Regions from separate parts of the Acetobacter papayae genome, predicted to be linked through region 1. Evidence: predicted binding sites of a transcription regulator. Region 1 holds the regulator's gene; each other region holds the start of a gene.
What was found. The regulator LexA, encoded in region 1, represses DNA repair genes until DNA is damaged. The targets are predictions, from matches to a motif close to TGTTCTANNTANGTTC.
Positions count from the first base shown of each region.

Region 2: the regulator LexA is predicted to act here: its motif matches at 3,011-3,026, upstream of radA (DNA repair protein RadA).
Region 3: the regulator LexA is predicted to act here: its motif matches at 3,605-3,620, upstream of recA (recombinase RecA).

Region 1 covers NZ_JBDNWF010000001.1:23,952-30,456, reverse strand. The annotation lists gene ABF757_RS00120 (FtsB family cell division protein) at 213-542, shown strand; gene rpmG (50S ribosomal protein L33) at 661-828, opposite strand; gene ABF757_RS00110 (molybdopterin molybdotransferase MoeA) at 971-2,173, shown strand; gene lexA (transcriptional repressor LexA) at 2,305-2,970, shown strand; gene bioD (dethiobiotin synthase) at 3,037-4,491, opposite strand; gene ABF757_RS00095 (alpha/beta fold hydrolase) at 4,488-5,174, opposite strand; gene ABF757_RS00090 (aminotransferase class I/II-fold pyridoxal phosphate-dependent enzyme) at 5,167-6,357, opposite strand; gene ABF757_RS00085 (adenosylmethionine--8-amino-7-oxononanoate transaminase) at 6,416-6,505, shown strand, end outside.
Region 2 covers NZ_JBDNWF010000012.1:10,587-17,091, forward strand. The annotation lists gene ABF757_RS05655 (mechanosensitive ion channel domain-containing protein) at 1-951, opposite strand, end outside; gene ABF757_RS05660 (hypothetical protein) at 1,060-1,203, opposite strand; gene ABF757_RS05665 (ABC transporter ATP-binding protein) at 1,305-2,081, opposite strand; gene ABF757_RS05670 (MlaE family ABC transporter permease) at 2,106-2,891, opposite strand; gene radA (DNA repair protein RadA) at 3,102-4,490, shown strand; tRNA gene ABF757_RS05680 (tRNA-Gly) at 4,561-4,634, shown strand; gene ABF757_RS05685 (amino acid permease) at 4,828-6,186, shown strand; gene ABF757_RS05690 (YoaK family protein) at 6,240-6,505, opposite strand, start outside.
Region 3 covers NZ_JBDNWF010000043.1:3,439-9,943, reverse strand. The annotation lists gene ABF757_RS10930 (OpgD/OpgG family glucan biosynthesis protein) at 1-1,357, opposite strand, end outside; gene ABF757_RS10925 (winged helix-turn-helix domain-containing protein) at 1,459-1,812, opposite strand; gene ABF757_RS10920 (GNAT family N-acetyltransferase) at 1,887-2,417, shown strand; gene recA (recombinase RecA) at 2,500-3,534, opposite strand; gene ABF757_RS10910 (gamma-glutamyltransferase) at 3,745-5,238, opposite strand; gene ABF757_RS10905 (DsbA family protein) at 5,417-6,232, shown strand; gene hemA (5-aminolevulinate synthase) at 6,353-6,505, opposite strand, start outside.

The sequences.
Region 1 (6,505 bases):
TCCCACGCGCCCCCCGGCCGCGGTTGGGCTGCGATTCAAAAAAAAAACCCCCCCCCCCCCCCCCCCGGGGGGCCCCCCCGGGGGGGGGGCCCCGCACCCGGCTCCAGCCCCGGCAATCCGGCGCGCTGCAATTCCCTTTACCGGCCTGCATATGTGGTTTAGTACTGTAAAGGTGCTGTACTTCGCACATTTTACAAGCAGGACTGGAAAACGTGCAGATAGGCCGCTTTATTCGCCGTGTTGTTCGCGCTGTCGTACCGCCCACCGTATTCCTCGGAATTACGGTGTATTTCGGCTGGAACGCCACGCAGGGCGACCATGGCATGCAGGCATATCAGCAGCAGCTTGGCCTGCTGGCACAGGCACAGCAGGCACAGCAGGACGCCCTGACCGAACAGGCCGCATGGCGGCGGCGCGTCAACGGCCTGAAAGAACAGTCTCTCGATACCGATATTCTGGATGAACGCGCCCGCGCCATGATGAACATGGCCGACAAGAACGATATCGTCATTCCCTATGACCGGCATGACCCTTTATTCTGATCACGCGCGGCTTGTCTGGCCTAGAACGAAAAACGGCGCCCTGAGGCGCCGTTTTTCGTTGTGTGGAACAAAGCCCACCGTAACAGGCGGCTATGCCGCCCGCCCCGTTCCGCTAGATTTATTTAATCTTGGCTTCGCGGAAAACGACGTGCTTGCGCGCGACGGGATCGTACTTCTTGAGTTCCATCTTGCCCGTGTGAGCGCGGGCATTCTTTTTGGTCACGTAGAAGTAACCCGTGTCGGCCGTCGAAACGAGACGGATCTTGATGACATTGGTCTTGGCCATGATTTCCTCGGCAGAGCGTGTTTACGGAACCGGACATGCGGCTCCGGCGATGTTCAAGTGGCCGCAAAATGCCATACAAAAGAAAAAGGTCAAGCTTTCTTGCACCAAAACAGTACCTCGGGCAGCAAAAGGAGAATAATTTATGCTTGATGTGGCCACAGCGCGCGCACGGATCCTGTCGGGCATTGTCGCCTGCGGGCAGGAAACCGTGCCACTCGGCAGCGCGCTTGGGCGTGTTCTCGGCCTTGATGTGCACGCCCGCCGGGCCAATCCGCCTGTGTCGGTTTCCGCCATGGATGGCTATGCCGCCCGCGCACAGGACGCCACAGAAGGCGCTGTACTCCATGTTATAGCCGAAGCCCCTGCAGGCCACCCCACGGCGCATGTCATCCAGCCGGGCGAGTGCGTGCGGCTTTTCACCGGCAGCCAGATCCCCGCCGGAGCCGATACGGTTATCATTCAGGAAAACACGCAGCGCGAGGGAGACCGGATCACCCTCACACACGCCTCTGCCGCAGGCCGGTTTATTCGCATGCAGGGGCAGGATTTCGCTCAGGGCACATGCCTGCTGCAAGCGGGCACCAGACTCGGCCCCAAGGAAATCGGCCTTGCGGCGGCGAGTGGGCATGCGTGGCTGACCGTCACCCGCAAACCGCGCGTAAGCGTTCTGAGCACGGGAGATGAAATTGCCCTGCCCGGCGACCCCGTTCGTGAGGATGGTATTTTCAATTCCGCACTGTTCATGGTGACGGCCTGCCTGCAACAGGCCGGAGCCGAGGTGCTCATGCTCCCCTCCGCACGGGACACCACACGCTCCCTGACCGAAGCCTTTGCCCAAGCGCGCCAGAGCGACATGCTGGTGACGATAGGTGGTGCCAGTGTCGGGGCCTATGACCTTGTCCGCCAGTCGCTGACCGATATCGGCCTCACGCTCGATTTCTGGAAAATCGCCATGCGACCCGGCAAGCCCCTGCTTTCGGGGCATATCGGCTCTACCCCCATCATCGGCCTGCCGGGCAACCCGGTGGCAGCGCTGGTCTGTTCCACGGTGTTTGTGGCCCCCGCCATCCAGCGCATGATGGGCATGGCTGTTGCTGACACGCTCCCCACCGAACCGGCCATACTGGGTGTGGATGTCGGCCCGAACGACCAGCGGCAGGATTTCCTGCGTGCCACATTGTCCAACGCTCCAGCACCCGACAGCCTGCCCGTTGTCACGCCTTTCGCCAGTCAGGACTCCGCACAGCTTCACATTCTGGCGCAGAGCCAGGCCCTTATCATCCGCGCCCCCCATGCCCCGGCGGCGGCGGCAGGGAGCCCATGCCAGATCGTGCGTCTTTCATGACCCGCCCAAAGCCGCAATCACCGCAAAGAAATTGAGCGGAACCACCGGGAAGCAATTGACAGAAAACGAGAACTTACATAGAACAAAAAGCGGGCTTTCCCGATTTTTTCACTTGCTTTCCGGGGTGCGAAATGCTGACACGCAAACAGCACAAACTTCTTCTGTTCATTGATTCGCACCTCAGGCAAACGGGCTTTTCCCCTTCCTTTGACGAAATGCGCGAAGCCATGGGCCTGCGCTCCAAATCAGGTATTCACCGCCTGATTTCGGGGCTGGAAGAGCGCGGTTTTCTGCGCCGCCACCATCACCGTGCTCGTGCGCTCGAGGTCATTCAGTTGCCGGGAGCCGAGGCAGAACTGCCCGCTAACGTAATTCGTGCGCGCTTTAACCGCCCCGCACAGGAAAACGAGCAGGAAACCATCAAGGTGCCGCTCTACGGCCGTATTGCCGCCGGCCTGCCGATTGAGGCCGTGGCCTCCGCAGGGGCCAGCCTGAGCGTGCCTGCGGCCATGCTGGGCAACGGCGAATATTACGCGCTGGAAGTCGCTGGCGATTCCATGATCGAAGCCGGTATCATGGATGGAGATCAGGTGATCATCCGCAAGACCGATCAGGCCGAAAACGGGCAGATTATCGTGGCCCTGATTGATGAAAGCGAAGTCACGCTCAAGCGCCTGCGCCGCAAAGGCGGCATGATTGCGCTTGAACCCGCAAATGCACGCTACGAAACACGGATTGTTCCCGCCGACCGGCTCCGCATCCAAGGCCAGCTCAGCGGCCTGCTGCGGCAGTACTAACCGCCTTCATACACAGGTTCAGCCGCCAGCCCCTCTGGCGGCTCCCCTTACGGGGGAAGCAGCGCCTTACGCGCCAGCAATCTCTGACCATGGCGGAAGCAGGGCTGCCAGCCTCTCCACGGTCGGAGCATCTAGCTCGGCTTCATGCGGGATTTCGGCCAGAATCCGCACCTTACCCTTATCGGCAATCGTACGGCTGTTTTCCGGGTTGGGCGGGCCATTCAGCACCACACCTGCCACGGCAATACCTCGGGCACGCAGGGCCTCAAGGCTGAGCAGCGTATGATTGAGCGTGCCCAGCCCACTGCGTGCCACCAGCACAACAGGCAGCCCCCAACGCTGCGCCAGATCGACCATCATGATCTCGTCCGTCACTGGCACCATCAAACCGCCAGCCCCTTCCACCACAAGCGGTTGCTGCGGCGCCTCCATAGGCAGGGCCAGCAGGGCGGGGTCGATCGTCACACCTTCCGCACGCGCGGCTGCTTCGGGAGATAGCGAGGCCTGATAGGCCCCGGCGGGTGGGAAACACCGCACGCCCTGCCCCTGCATGGACTCTCCCCCTGCCAGTCTGGAAACAGTCGGGGTATCGCCTTCCTCATCCGCAAGCCCGCTTTGCAGGGGCTTCCAGTATAGCGCCTGCCAGCGCCGCACCAGACAGGCCGAAACCAGCGTTTTGCCCACACCGGTATCGGTTCCGGTTACGAACACACCCGCACGCGCCGGGCGTCGGAAACACCCATATGCCAGTTCCCACGTTACGGCAGCGCCGCTTTCCTCAAAACGGGTGGCCACACGCCTCAGCGCCCCGGCACTCATGCCTGAGGCATCTGCCCGCGGCGTATTGGCTCCGGTTGCCTTCAGATGCCGGACAAAATCCAGCCCCGTGCCAAAGGCCTGCACACAGCGCTCAGCCCGCCATACGCCCTGACAAGGATACGGCACCCAAAGGGCCAATGCCGCCATATCCGGGTAAGCAGGCGTTGCGGGCCTCTGCCCTTCCTGCTCACACGCTGTCTGCCACTCGGCAAACGTGCCCGCGCGCAGGGTCGAAACCGCCAGCACGCCACCGGGTGCCAGCAGGCCCGCCAGCCGGTTCAGGGCTTCAGCTGGGTTATCCAGCCATTGCAGCACCAGATTGCCGCAAATGACATCAAACGGGCCGCCGATATCCGGCATAGCGGCGTCCATCAACCGGACATCCACCCGCGTACCCAGCCGGGCAGTGACACGCTCAAGCATCTGTGGGGCGTAATCCGTCGCCAGAATATGGGCCTGCGGCCACAGGGCACATAGCTGCGCACTCAAAAAGCCAGTGCCACAGCCAATTTCCAGCACGCGCAAAGGTGTATGCGCCCGCTCGGCCATAGTGTGCGCCAGATCGCCCGCCAGAGTGCGCGCCGCCACCCGCTGGAGTGTTGCAGCCTCGTCATAGCCCTGCGCGCCATCAAAACGGTCGCGGATATGCGCCTGCCGTAGCGTAACGGGCTGCGGTGTTTCTCCTGTCAAGGAACCGGTCATAACGGCATCTCCCGCATTGTCTGGCGGCACCGCTCCACAAAAGCAGCGCAGGTGTCCGGGTCGGTCTGTGGCAGCAGGTGCCCCCCTTTTGCCCAGAGGGGATCAAGCGTTCCTGGCAGGGACGCCACGGTCATGGCCTGAGGCACGATCGGGTCTTCCTGCCCGGCCAGCACGGCCACACGCCCCTGCATACCTGCCAGCGAGGTGCGGGCATCGCCCTCGCGCAAAAGGGCCAGCCCTGCGGTGAGAGCAGGCACATCCAGCGCCATTTCCTCGGCTAGAGGCGCAGCGCCACAACGCGCGCGAAAATCGTTCACAACGGTCAGGGGAGTCCTGTCCAGTCCCTGTACCATACGCCCCAGCACGCGCGGCGCTACACCGGCGGAAAAATCTGGCCGTGCTGCAAAGCAGCCAAAAGCATTGATCCCTGCCAGAAAACTGCCTTCCGGTAAGCTCACCTGACTGGCCAGCCACAAAAAGCCCAGTGAATGTCCTACGGCCAGCACAGGGCCACCCGCCTGACAGAACGCCGCCAGCGATGTCGGGTCCACCCCCTGCCCGCCGCCGAAAAAGCCTAAATCGGCCACGGTAACATCAGACCAGCCCAACCTTTCGCGCAGCGGGGCCCAGAACGCAGGTCCAAAACCCCAGCCATGAACCAGCACCACACGGGGGTCAGTCATGAGGCAGGCTCCGGCTGGCCTGTATAATGGCTGTAGCCAGCGCTTCCACCTGCTCATGGGTGTGGTGTGCATGCAGCACCACACGCAGGCGACAGGCACCCGGCGGCACCGTGGGCGGGCGAATGGCTACGGCCAGAAAACCAGCCTGTTCGACCGCACGGGCAAGCGCCAGGGCATCCTGTTCGCGCCCGACAATAACCGGCACGATCTGCGTGGATGACGGGCCGACATCCAGCCCCTGTTCGGTCATACGCTGGCGAAACAGGTCTGCCAGTTCAGCCACATGAGCACGGGAGTGGTCCATGCCCGGCAGCAGGTCCAGCGCCGCGTCCACCGCCCCCAGCACCAGAGGTGACGGTGCAGTGGAAAACACAAACCCCGAGGCCGCGTTTTCCAGCCAGCGGCACACAGCATCCGAGGCCGCTACAAACGCCCCCATACTGCCCAGCCCCTTGCTGAAAGTGCCCACGACCAGATCTGCCCGCCCGGCCACAAGCCCCTTGCCCTGTGCCCCCAGAATACCCGTGGCATGCGCCTCATCCACACACAAAAACGCATTATACTGGCGGGCAAGGGCATGCAGCGTTTCCAGATCGGCACGGTCGCCATCCATGCTGAACACGCTTTCCGTCAGGATCAGCCGCAGACCCGGCCCTGCGGCCTGTTCCAGCACGGCGCGCAGGTGCTCCATATCGTTATGACGGAACCTGACCGGCCTGATACCCGCAGCCGCACAGCCCTGATACAGGCTGGCATGCATGAGCCTGTCTGCCAGAACCGTGGCCGGAGCCCCCGTCACCTGCCGCGACAGGCTGGCAAGAGCAGGCACTATGGATGCGTTAGCCTGCCAGCCGGAAGAAAAAATCCGTGCAGCCTGCATGCCCTTGAGCGCTGCCAGCCTGTTTTCCAGCCCACGGGTGGCAGGCATGGAGCCTGTAACCAGCCGCGATGCCCCACTGCCGCTACCAAAAAGCCGCCCCCACTCCGCCCCGCGTTCAGCCAGCAGAGGGTGCGTGCGCAGGCCCAGATAGTCGTTGGAGGAAAAATCCACCACGCTCGCACCCTCGGCACCCTGCCGCAGGAACGCACCACCCTCGGCACGCCAGTCCCGGCACGACCGTAGACGGCCCTGCCCGGCGAGAGTATCCAGCCCTTTAAGAAACAGATCATCAAACCGCATCATGACACGACTTGGTGCCGGAGCGCGCGCCTTCGGTCAATCTTCCAGCTAGGACACGCGCATGAATACCGCTTCTTCCAACACTCACGCGGCCCATGCCCCCCTGACACCGGCCCCCGCATGGTACGAGCAGGGCCTGCCCCATATCTGG
Region 2 (6,505 bases), on a different contig from region 1:
TGCCGGGTTGTCGAAAGACAGGATATTCCACAGGATCTGGCACGAAAAACCCCATGCCGCCGTGGCTATGGCGGCGCAGGCGAGGGTAGCGGTAATCGGGCGCAGGCGGCCAAAAGGCACAAAGCGACTCACCAGCCTGCGCACAGGGCCGTGGCAGCACAACCACATCGCCATAAGCAGGGCCGTACCCGCAATCCCCCCTAGCGTGATGAAGACGCGCGAGCCGCTAAAGGCAACGCCTGTCAGGGCTACGGTCTGTTGGGCCAGTTCATGCAGGTGGGTGCTGTCCTGCCGGAACGCCCCCGCCAGACCGGACCAGAAATTGATACCCAAGGGTGAGGGAAAACGCTGCCAGAGTGTCGCCTGCTGAATGGCGCTCCCATGCTGGCGCAGAGCGCTGATAAGCTGCTGGGCTTCGGCCTGATACAGCTTCAGCCGCATCATGCGTGCATCCACCTCTTTTTGGCGGCGTGTCAGCGTGTTGCGCTGCTCGGTAATGGAGGCGGCCTCGGCTGGGTCGCCCGCGGCTGGGGGCTTGCCCAGAATGTCCAGAAAATTCTGGTACATGGCGTGGTAGGGCTTCAGCCGTGTCATCAGTGTATCGGCCTGCGTGGCCACAGCCGTTGCCCGTTGCAGCAGGGCGGCCAGATCGGCGGAAGTATGGCCCGTATCGTGGTCCTGCAGGCCGGTATCGTAAATGGTGCGGATTTCCGCTTCCATGTCGTCCAGCGTCTGGTCAGGTGCGCTGTTTTCCGCGCGGGCGATAAAGGCGCTGGCCAGCCCGCCGGGCACATTGCCGCTGGCTGCGGGCTGGGTGGGGTTGGCCGTATCGGTGCGCGCTGTGGCTGTGGCAGCGTGGGCCTGCTGCCCATGGCCCGCAATCAGGGCAAGAACCAACCCTGCAAGCAAGGGCAGACGGCGCAGGGAGGAGAAAAAAAGCTGATGGCGCATTGGGCTGTCGTAGCTCCGCTTTACCGTATGCCTTGCGTGGCTGCCTCGTGCGTGAACCTCCCGAAAGAAAGGGGAATGATGTCAGGGAGTTTCAGGCCGGGCGGCGGGTCAGGTGCCGCTGTTCTGGATATGAGCGCGGAACCCCAGTTTTTCCAACTGAGCGGGGGAGGTAATGTGGCGGGGGGTCGAATGGAACATCCCGCACGCGGAAAGGCCCAGCGCACAAGCCAGTAACAGGACTGCACGTTTCATGATGTTGTCTTTCTCCACGGTTGAACGGGCCGTTTCTCTTTCGTCTTTCTATCTCACCCGCACGCAGCGCGGGCAAGCCAAGAAGTGCGCCTGCGCGCCCGCTAGCGCCGCAGTTCCATGGTGATAGGCCCTTCGCGGCGACCGTGGGTGAACTGGTCTACATACGGGTTGCCGCTGTCCATCAGGGTGCTGGCGGCCCCCTGCCAGACCAGTTGCCCCCGATAGAGCATGGCCGCCTGATCGCCTATGCGCTGGGCGGAGGCCATGTCATGCGTAATGGCTATGGCGGTGGAGCCGAGCGTTTTGACGCAGTTTACAATCAGCCCGTCGATAACGGCCCCCATAATGGGGTCCAGCCCGGTTGTAGGTTCATCAAAAAACAGCATGTCAGGCCGGGCGGCGATAGCGCGTGCAAGGCCTACGCGTTTTTGCATGCCCCCGGACAGTTCCGCCGGATAGAGGTCTCCCACCGAAGGATCGAGCCCGACTTGCGCCAGAATGCCACCAGCCTCGCTCCGGGCATTGCGGCGTGACAGGCGCTTGCGCGCCAGCAGCCCGAAGGTGACATTTTCCCATACGGGCAGGCTGTCAAACAAGGCGGCGTTCTGGAACAGCATGCCTATTTCGCCACGTAGGCTTTCGCGGCGGCTGTCCGGGGCGGTCAGGATATTTTCGCCGTCGATTTCAATACTGCCGGAATCGGGGGTCATCAGTCCCAGAATGCAGCGCAGCAGAACGGATTTTCCAGAACCTGAACCGCCGATGATCACGCATGAGGTGCCCTGCGCCACATCCAGCGTGACACCATCGAGCACCTTTTTGCTGCCGAAAGACTTGTGCAGGTCGCGGATACGGATTTTCGGGGGCGCATCTGTCATGCGGGGCGGCGGTCCTTATGGTGTTCAGTGCGAGAAAAACAGGTCCGTTATCAGGTAATCGAAGGCCAGCAGCAAAATGGAGGCCGCGACCACGGCGGCTGTGGTGGCGGAGCCCACACCTTCGGCCCCACCCTTGCTGTTATAGCCATGGTAGCAGCCCATGAGGGTTATCAGAAACCCGAAGAGTGCCGCCTTGACCAGCCCGACCGTAACATCCTCGGTTTTCAGGGCGTTGAGTGTGGCGGTAATATACGCAGTGGCGGAAAAATCGAGCTTGACCACCGCCACCAGAAAACCCCCAGCAACCCCCAGCACGTCGGCTATCAGCACCAGCAGGGGCAGGGCGACCAGCCCGGCCAGCAGCCGTGGGGCCACCAGATATTTCATGGGGTTGGTGGACAGGGTATCCAGCGCATCAATCTGGTCGGTCACGCGCATGGTGCCAATCTGGGCCGCCATGGCCGCACCCACACGCCCCGCGACCATAAGCCCCGCCAGAACCGGGCCCAGTTCACGGGTAACGGCCAGCACCACAATACCGGCAATGGCACTTTGCGCATGATACTGGGCAAAGCCCGTATAGGATTGCAGGGCAATCACCCCGCCCGAGAACAGCGCTGTCAGTGCTACCACAGGCAGTGAGAAAAACCCGGTTTCGAGAAAACTGCCCCAGAACACCCGCCCGTAAAAAGGCGGGCGGACAATATGCGACAGGCCCGAGAGAGCAAAGAGCGTGATCGCCCCTGTTGCGCGGAGAAGGGAAAGGGTGGCGCGGCCTATACCGGCCACGAGATCAAGCGCCATATCCATGGATCGGGGCTGTCTGCTCCTGCGCGTGTGGGTGGGTGCGGTATCGCTCTGCTGGCCTAGCGTGGATGGAGGGGGTTCGTCAAAGTGCCTGTGCGCGTCATGGGGCGTGGGCTTGAGTTTGTTCCTGTTTTATTCCATTTTGTGCTGGGGCGGATAACAGCCGCGCCATGCCGTGCCGGGCTGTGCCGCGCGGAGTAGCAAGGAGTGGCCGTGGCCAAAAAACCAGCCCGTCAGTACGGATGCACCGCTTGCGGGGCCGTGCATGCCAAATGGGCCGGGCAGTGCGATGCCTGTCAGGAATGGAACACCCTTGAGGAACTGCCAGTGGAGCCACTGGCGGCATCTTCCGCCGCGCGGGCCGTGCCGGGGCGGCGTGTCAAGCTGGAGGCGCTACAGGGGGTCGTACAGCCACCGCCGCGCGTGCGCTCAGGCATTGCGGAGCTTGATCGCGCACTGGGCGGTGGGCTGGTGCCTGCCTCTGTCGTGCTGGTCGGGGGTGATCCGGGTATTGGCAAATCCACGCTGCTGTTGCAGGCGGCCAGCCGTCTGGCCGAGCAGGGTGAGCGGGTTTTGTATATTTCGGGCGAAGAGGCGGTGGATCAGATCCGCCTGCGCGCCCGGCGGCTGGGGGTGGAAGGTGCGAAGCTGGAACTGGCCGCCTCCATCAACGTGGCTGACATTATCGCAACCGCCGAGGCAGAGGCCGATGTGCGGGTGGTTGTAATCGATTCTATCCAGACCATGTGGCTGGAAACGGTGGAAAGTGCGCCGGGCACGGTTTCGCAGGTCAGGGCCTGCGCGTTTGAACTGATCCGCTCGGCCAAGCGCCGGGGCTTTTGCCTTATCCTTGTGGGGCATGTCACCAAGGAAGGTGCACTGGCAGGCCCGCGCGTGCTTGAGCACATGGTGGATGCCGTCATGTATTTCGAGGGTGACCGTGGGCACCAGTTCCGCATTTTGCGGGCCGCCAAGAACCGTTACGGCGCAACGGATGAAATTGGTGTGTTCGCCATGACGGATCGCGGGTTGGAGGAAGTCAGCAATCCTTCAGCGCTGTTCCTAGCCGAGCGGCGCGGCAATATTGCGGGGTCTGCCGTGTTTGCTGGGCTTGAAGGCTCACGTCCTGTCCTGCTGGAAGTGCAGGCCCTGCTGTCGCCCAAAGGGGGAGATGGTGCGCCCCGCCGTGCCGTGGTGGGGTGGGATAGCGGGCGGCTGGCCATGCTACTGGCCGTGCTGGAAACACGCTGCGGGCTGAAACTTTCGGGCATGGATGTCTATCTGAACGTTGCCGGAGGGCTGAAAGTGGCCGAACCGGCGGCTGATCTGGCTGTGGCTGCCGCACTGGTTTCAGCCGCGACTGGCGTGCCAACCAGCCCCGGTGCGGTCTATTTTGGCGAAGTCGGGCTTTCGGGAGAGATCCGTCAGGTTGCGCAGGCAGATTCCCGCCTGAAGGAAGCTGCCAAGCTGGGCTTTACACAGGCTGTTCTGCCGCGCCGGGTTGCACGGGGCAGCGCGCCTGCCCGGCCGCCTGAAGGGTTGACCCTGCGCGAGAGCGGGCATGTGTCTGATCTGGTCAGCCCAGACGCGCAGGGTGAGTAAGCGGGAAAATACACCCTTCGGATTGCCAGTCCGCTGATCCGGGGTTATAAGGCAGCCACTGGTTCGCCACGCGGATGTAGTTCAATGGTAGAACGGCAGCTTCCCAAGCTGCATACGGGGGTTCGATTCCCCTCATCCGCTCCAGTTTCCCCCCGATTCTGATGACGTGCCGGACAAGACCATGCACTGGGCATGGTTCTGCCTCGTGGCGCTGTCTGTCCCCTTTGTGTTCGGCAGGGCCGGTGCGCTTTGGATATTGTTCCGTTTCAAGTATGATCGATCAGTTCGATCACGCAGGGACACTATAGAGATCGGGCGACAGTAAAGGATTTTCCGCATGGCACAGGCAAAGACCGCACAGCCCGTCAAATCGGGCGCGGGTCTTCGGAACCGGCATATCGCTATGATCGCCCTTGGCGGCACGATTGGCGCGGGGCTGTTTGTTGGGAGCAGTGCTGCCATAGTAGCCACGGGGCCAGCGGTGCTGCTGGCCTATCTGGGCGTTGGCGCGCTGGTTATGCTGGTTATGCGGATGCTTGGCGAAATGGTGGTGAACAACCCGCGTCAGGGGTCGTTTGTGGCCTATATCCGCATCGCCCATGGCGACAGGATCGGTTTTACCGCTGGCTGGCTTTACTGGTTTTTCTGGGTGGTGGTGCTGGGCAGCGAGGCGATAGCAGGGGCCATTCTGTTGCAGGACTGGGTAAACCTGCCGGTCTGGCTACTGGCCCTTATACAGCTGGCCGTGCTCAAGGCGATCAATTTTGCTGCACCACGTGTTTTTGGCGAATGTGAGTTCTGGCTTTCCGGTGTGAAGGTTTTCAGCATTCTCGCCTTTGTGGGGCTGAGCCTTTTATATGTGCTGCATGTTTTCGGGCCGGGTGTTTCGGTGCGCGATAATCTTGTGGGGCATGGCGGTCTGGTACCTCATGGTTTGCTGACGGTGCTGTCCATCGTCCCAACCATTCTGTTCAGCATGATGGGGGCGGAAATTGCTACCGTCGCAGCGGCGGAATCCAGTGAATCAGAAAAAAGCATAGACCGCGTTACGCGTAGTCTGGGGCTGCGTGTAACGCTGTTTTATGTTCTGGCTGTAGGCATGATCCTGATTGTGGTGCCGTGGGATACGATTATTTCCGGCCGGTCGCCTTTTGTCGCGGCCATGGACCGTATGGGCGTGCCCGGTGCCGGGCTGATGATGCGCGTTGTGGTGCTGAGCGCCATTCTGTCATGCATGAATTCCAGCCTGTATATTACCTCGCGCGTGCTGCGTGAACTGGCTGAACAGGGCGATGCCCCCGCACCGCTGGGCCGCTGTGCTGCATCCGGTGCGCCGCGTCTGGCCATTACGGTCAGCGGTCTGGCGGGCGCTCTGGTGGCGTTTTCCTCCATTCTCGCGCCGGATACGATTTTTGCCTTTTTGCTCAGTTGCAGCGGCGGCGTGATCCTGTTGATCTACAGCCTGATCGTGACAGCCCATGTCGTCACCCGCAAAGCCGCCGAGCGTGCGGGGCAGGGCCGTTTTCGGCTGCCGCTTTTTCCGCTCACCAATTACGCTACCATTGCAGGGGTTGCGGTTGTATTCGGGGCCATGCTGTTCAATCCGGCCGAGCGTATGACGGCTGTGGCCTCGCTGGGCACATCAATTGTGTGTTTTGCTCTGGCGTCGTTCTTCATGCTCCGCCGCGCGGACTGAACCCACCGGCGGCTTCTACCCGAATGAGGGGGAGCCGGTGTGGCCGGGTCGGCTCAGGGAATGCTGATCCGGTCTAGACGCACAACCAGTGGTAACCGCCCTACCAGCAGCACCACTCCCGCCATCATGATGATGAAGGCTGTCAGGGCGATACCCTGCGCAACGCTATGGGCTGAAATCAGCGTGCCCATGACCGCGCCGAAAAAAAGCGCGCCAATGGCTGCGGCCCTGCGCCAGCTTCCCCGGTTGTCTCCGCCCGCTGCGGAACTGTTATGCGCCAGCCCGTGTAAAACAATGGTTGCGGCGGGCAGTGTCATGT
Region 3 (6,505 bases), on a different contig from region 1:
GGAAATGCGTATCCTTGGGCAGATGGTCGAACGGTGCTCCGGCAAAATCCAGCGCGAAAAAGCGGGCATCCGGGTCGTCCGTCACGCCGCCCACGCGGGTTGCCCCCACACGCGCCATCGGTGTGGGGAAGGGCACATCCCACCCCCAGTACATGCGGTAGGTGTAGCTGTATTCCTTGCCAGCGCGCAGTGGCTCCTTGGGCCGCCAGAACGAGACGATATTGTCGTTCACCTCGTTAGGGGTAGGAATTTCCACCAGATCGACCCAGCCAGCCCCCCAGTCGCCAATGGGTTCCACCCAGAGCGACGGCCGTTTTTCGTAATGCAGGGCCAGATCTTCAAAGTCATGGAAAGCGCGGCGGCGCTGCATCAGCCCGAAACCACGCGGCGCAACATCCGAGAACGTGGAAACCTGCAGATCCAACGGGTTACGCAGCGGGCGGAACAACTGCTGGTCCGCGCCGGTCCACATCTGTAGGGCTTCGCTATCATGGGCCGCGGGACGCCAATCATCCACATGATTGCGATCATTGGCATCGAAATAGAACATGCCCGTCTGCGGGGCGATACCGCCCTGAGCAATGGTGGTGCGGGGGAACAGCGTGCTCTGCACGTCAAAAACCGTGGCATCCCCCGGGCGGATGGTAAAGCGGAACGCTCCGGCCAGCGAAGGGCTGTCGAGCAGCGCATGAATAACCACCGACTGCACGCCGGGCTGGGGTTTTTCCAGCCAGAAGGCCCGGAACAGCGCGAATTCCTCGCCTTTGGGGTCGCCCGTGCCATCTGCAAAACCACGGGCTGACAGGCCGTATGTCTGCCCCTTGGCCACGGCGCGGAAATAGGATGCACCCAAAAAGACGCAGAATTCTTCCATCACCCCGGGGGTATTGATGGCATTGCGCAGGCGCAGCCCGGCAAAGCCGAGGGAATCTCCCACGCGCAGAGCGGGGTCCGCATAGGTGAACAGGTCGGGAGAATACGGCACCGGCGTGGACTGACCGTCCTTGACCTCGTAAATCTCGATCCGGGGGCGGTAGAGAAAGCCGCGCGGAAAAAATTCCACGTCGAAAGCCAGCCCGTCATTCCCCCACAGGGCGCGGTCGGAACGGTAGGCAATGCCGCGGAACTGGTCGAAATTCAGGTTGTCCAGCACTTTGGGCAAAGACTGATCCGGCGCGCGATAGGCCGAACCCGCCAGCCTGCGGGCGATCTGCACAACCGTACTATCGTCAAACGTGCCCGTTGCGCCGCCCAGATCTTCCGCGCGGGCGCGCCCGATACCACCCCCGACAGACGCAGCTAGGGCAAGACCGGCCCCCCCTCGCATAAGATCACGCCGCTGAACCTCTGAAGACACGTTTTTCTCCCGCACTGTGCCCGCCCGTTCCGGCAGGGTTATTCATCATGCCCTACACTGTGACAGCCTTATAGGGTTTTTTCTTGGCAGTTTCTGAAGAACTATGAAGAAGCGACCGGGGCAAGGTAGTCTTCCAGCCGCCGCAGGGTGTCTGCCGCACCCTGTGTGGCCTGCTCCTCCGCCTGCCGATACAGGGCCAGCACCTCGCGCCCGCTTTCCGTCAGGCGCGCACCACCGCCCCCGCCGGGACGGGCCGCCACGACAGGCTCGGCAAAAAGTCGGTTGACGCTATCAACCAGCAACCATGTGCGGCGATAGGACATGCCCATAGCCCGCCCCGCTGCTGAAATGGAGCCAGTCTGCTCAATCTGTTCCAGAAGACGTATCTTGCCATGTCCGAGGGCTGGCGCATTGTCCGCATCCACCCGTAATGTCAGCCTCAGTCGTCGTGTCATGCCGTCCGCTTCTTACTGCCGCCTATCGGTCAGGGCACATCCCGCGCCACCTTCAGCCGTAACGGAACCCCTGTATGACCGCTTTTTGTGCAAATACCATCTGGCGCGGCATGACGCCAGACGATCTTGAAGCCGTCACAACACTGGCCGACACCATTCATGCCGACTACCCGGAGGATACCGCCATTTTTGCCGAAAGGCTGCGGCTGGCCCCCGAAGGCTGCCTTGTGCTTGAACATGAGGGAAAACTGAGCGGCTATCTGATAAGCCACCCGTGGCTGGGGCTTGTCTGCCCGCCGCTCAATACGCTGCTGGAGACCCTGCCCCAGCCTGCCGACCGATGGTACCTGCATGATATCGCGCTGGCCCCCACGGTGCGGGGCGGCGGCCATGCCCGCGAGGCCGTTGAACACGCACGCGGCCTTGCCCGTCAAAACGGGCTGCGCTGGCTGACCCTGACCTCCACCGGCCCGGCCCGCACGTTCTGGCTGGCGCAGGGCTTTGTGGAAGAACAGCCCACAGCCGAGGAACGGGCAATCCTCGCTTCCTACGACCCACAGGCGCAACTGCTTTCCTGCCCTATCCCGCCTGAGGGTGAGGCTTGATAGCAGGCCGTGAGCCGAGGCTGAAACCCCCGGCCCTGTAACCCCGGCCCCGTTTCAGGGCCGGTCTTGAGTGGTGTTGATCTTATTCGTCGTCTTCGTGCGCATCTGCATCCGGGGCGACCATCATGGCTTCGGCCACCACGCCTGCGTGTTCACGCACTTTCTTTTCAATATCGGCGGCCATTTCGGGATGATCACGCAGGAACTGCTTGGCGTTTTCACGCCCCTGCCCGATGCGCTGGCTGTCATAGGAGAACCACGCCCCCGATTTTTCCACCACACCCGCTTTCACGCCAAGGTCGATCAGTTCACCCACCTTGCTGATGCCTTCGCCATACATGATGTCGAATTCAACCTGCCGGAAGGGCGGGGCCATCTTGTTCTTGACCACCTTCACGCGTGTCTGGTTACCCGTGACCTCGTCCTTGTCCTTGATCGCGCCAATCCGGCGGATATCCATACGCACGGAGGAATAGAACTTCAGCGCGTTGCCACCCGTGGTGGTTTCGGGGTTGCCGAACATGACCCCGATCTTGAGGCGGATCTGGTTAAGGAAGATCATCAGCGTGTTGGAGCGCGCGACCGTGCCGGTGAGCTTGCGCAGAGCCTGGCTCATCAGACGGGCATGCAGGCCCACATGGCTGTCGCCCATATCGCCCTCAAGCTCGGCACGGGGCACGAGTGCGGCAACACTGTCTACCACCAGCACGTCAATCGCGCCGGAGCGCACCAGCGTATCGGCAATTTCCAGCGCCTGCTCACCCGCATCGGGCTGGCTGATCAGCAGGTTGTCAATATCCACACCCAGCTTGCGGGCATAGCCGGGGTCGAGCGCGTGCTCGGCATCGATAAAGGCGCAGGTGCCGCCTTTTTTCTGGGCTTCGGCAATGGCGTGCAGGGCCAGCGTGGTCTTGCCCGAGCTTTCCGGCCCGTAAATTTCCACCACGCGGCCACGCGGCAGACCGCCGATACCCAGTGCAATATCCAGCCCCAGAGACCCGGTCGAGATCACATCGGTCTGTTCTTTCGGGCGCTGGCCCAGCCGCATGACGGACCCCTTGCCGAACGCCCGTTCGATCTGCCCCAGAGCGCCTTCAAGAGCTTTTGCCTTGTCCATACCTGTCATCCTCCGCCGTGATCGCGCCGCAACGCGCGCGGGCTACCGCCTGCGCACCACATTAAGAATTTGATCTCCTTTTGTTCTTTTAGAACAAAAGGAAACATTTGCAAGAGAGAAAGCCAACCCCACCGCCCAAGCGGCACACGCCCCCCGATCCGTAAGCCTGAGGCCTGCAAACCGGAGGGTGCGCATTGTCAAACCGTCACGTTAGTGAACAGAGCGGGAAGGCACCGCAAGGCCTGAACCACGCGGGTCTGTCCAGCCAAAGCACGCACCCGCACCCGGCAGACCCGCCGGGCAGGACACAAAATTGGCCCGGCCCACACCATCCACCACCTGCGGAACAACCCCGGCCACAGCAGAACGCAGGGCAATGGCAGCCGTATCCGCCGCCACATTCTGCCCCGAAGCCGCAGCCACGGCCCGGAACTGCCCACCCGCATGGGCAATGCCCACAGGCAGCAGCGGCAGCGGCCTGCGCGCGGGTGAAGCCCCCAGCACGATACCGGTCGAGCCCGCCACGCGGCCAGTGCCGAACAGGTTATCCATGGTCAGGGCACAACCCACCGACAGGCCCTGCCGATCTGTCACCACAAACGTGGTGGATGCGGGCAGCGGCGGCAAAGACCCGCCCGAAGGCAGTGCGCCGGAATTGAGCAGGGCCTGTGCATCGGCAGTGCTGACAGCCGCACCCGCGCCACCCGCGCGCGCGCGCCAGCCCGCTACAACCTGCTCGGCATGGATACCCTGCCCACCGGCCAGATAGGCCGCAGCCATACCCAGCCCGCCATCGGCTGGCGGCGGCAGAGTGCTGATATCCACCCCATCCACATGGATCGTCAGCGGCTTGAGCGCTGTGGCAACACTCGTGCGCAGGTCGGCTGCTGTCAGCCCCGCACCGGCTTCCTGTGCACCTTCAATAAAGGTCTGGCCCAGCGCACCGTTATACAGGTCGCCCACACCGGCAATGCGCAGGCGCTCCAGCGCGCCGCCAAGCCGGGTCTGCACCAGTATGTCGTTCATGCCCAGCACATCGCCCGAGCCATTACCGAAAATGTCACGGGCCTTTTCATCCGCCAGCAGGGCGGAACGCACCACCTTGAGGTCCGATGCCAGCAGGCCGCTCACCACCACACCCCGTGCGGCCATATCGCGTGCGGGGGCGATCAGGTCAGCAAAGTCCACGCTGCCATAGCGCATCTGCATCAGAAACAGTCCGCGTGCGAGCATCGGCACCGAAGCCGGGCGATCCGTCACACCGGCTGGTGTCGCAACCGCAACCCTGCGGCCCTTTACAAAAACCGGCTGAGGAGCGGCACTGGCCACCATGCTGCCTGCCTTGGGAAGGAACACAAAAGCCTGCCCCTGTGCCTCGCCCGGTTTCCAGGCCAGACACGCGCCACCGCCGCCCAGCGCCGCGCGCGAAGGCAGCGTAACCGCCAGCGCCATGCCCAGTGCCGCCGCCGCATCCGCCGCGTTACCACCCTGCGCCAGCACGTCACGCGCGACCAGCACCGCGCGCGGGTCATCCGCCGCGACAGAGCCGGTAAAGCCTGTAACCTTTGCCTGTGTCAGATAGGGATCAGCGCTGCAGGCCGTCAGGGAGCCTGTCATGGCCAGCGCGAGCGCCGCCCCGCGCAGACGCCCCGGCAGGCGGGAACGGGTCTGGACGTAACGGTTAGTCTTGAATCGGGCAGCCACGCCTTGATATCTCCGTTGATAGGCCCACCCGGCGGGCGGACGTCTCTTTTCCATCTTCTTTTCGATTAACCTGCTTTCTTGCGGGCAGCAACAGACATGCGCGCGCACAGGCCACGGCCCCCCTTGCGAGAGCCCGCGCTCGTGCCATACCATCCCGTTTTACGGAGTACCCAACCTTATGCGCGCACTCGCCTCGTTTTTTCGCCCCGCCCGTGCGGGACTTGCCGTGCTGGCGGCCCTGTCGATTGCCCCGGCGGCAGCCCTTCCCTCCGGTGCTCAGGCGGCCACGGCCGCCACACCCGCAACCGGGCAGAGCAGCTTTACCCCGGCCCAACGGGCGGAAATCGTTTCCATCGTGCGCGAGGCGCTGAAATCCGACCCGAGCATCCTGTCCGATGCGGTGTCCTCCCTGCAGGCCCATGCGGCGGAACAGAAAGCCGCCTCGGCGCTGGATGTGGTGCGCCGCAACCCCACCCTGTTTGGCAAAAGCAGCACGGATGTCGTGGTCGGCAACCCGCATGGCACGCTTGAGGTGGTAGAGTTCTACGACCCCCGCTGCCCATACTGCCGCAAGGTGCTGGAAGACCTGACCACCCTCAGCGCATCCGAACCCGACCTGCGGCTGGTGGAAAAGATCATTCCCATTCTTGGCCCCAACAGCACGCTGGATGCGCAGGCCATCATGGCGGCGGGGCGGCAGAACGCCTATCTGGCGTTCCAGAAAGCCCTCATGACCGATACCGGCGCGCCGGGCATGGAGCGTATCCGCCGTGTTGCCGCCAGCACCGGACTGGACACCGCACGGCTGGAAAAAGACATGACCAGCAGCGAAACCGCCACGGCCCTTGCGCGCAATCTGGCGCTGGCGCGCTCCATCGGGCTGGATGGTACGCCCACCTTTATTATCGGCACGCGCGAGATCATTCCCGGCGCTGTTTCGCTTGATGAACTCCGGGCCGCCCTGTCCCGCCTGAAAATGGCCGCCCACCCGTAAGGGAGTGGGCCTGTAGCCACATACAGGCCCCAAAACGGCAACGCCCTGATACCCACCTTTAACAAGGGGCTATCAGGGCGGGCCAAAAGCAGATGGGGCTGTTGCCCCGCTGCACTGTTTTCAGGCTGCCTGTCCGGCGGCCTCACGGGCGGGGATAACCCCTTCCTCACGCAGCAGCACGCCGAGTGCGCGCACCATATCGTCCATCATTTCATCCGTATGGAACGGGCCGGGGGTCAGGCGCAGGCGCTCGGTTCCCTCCGGCACGGTCGG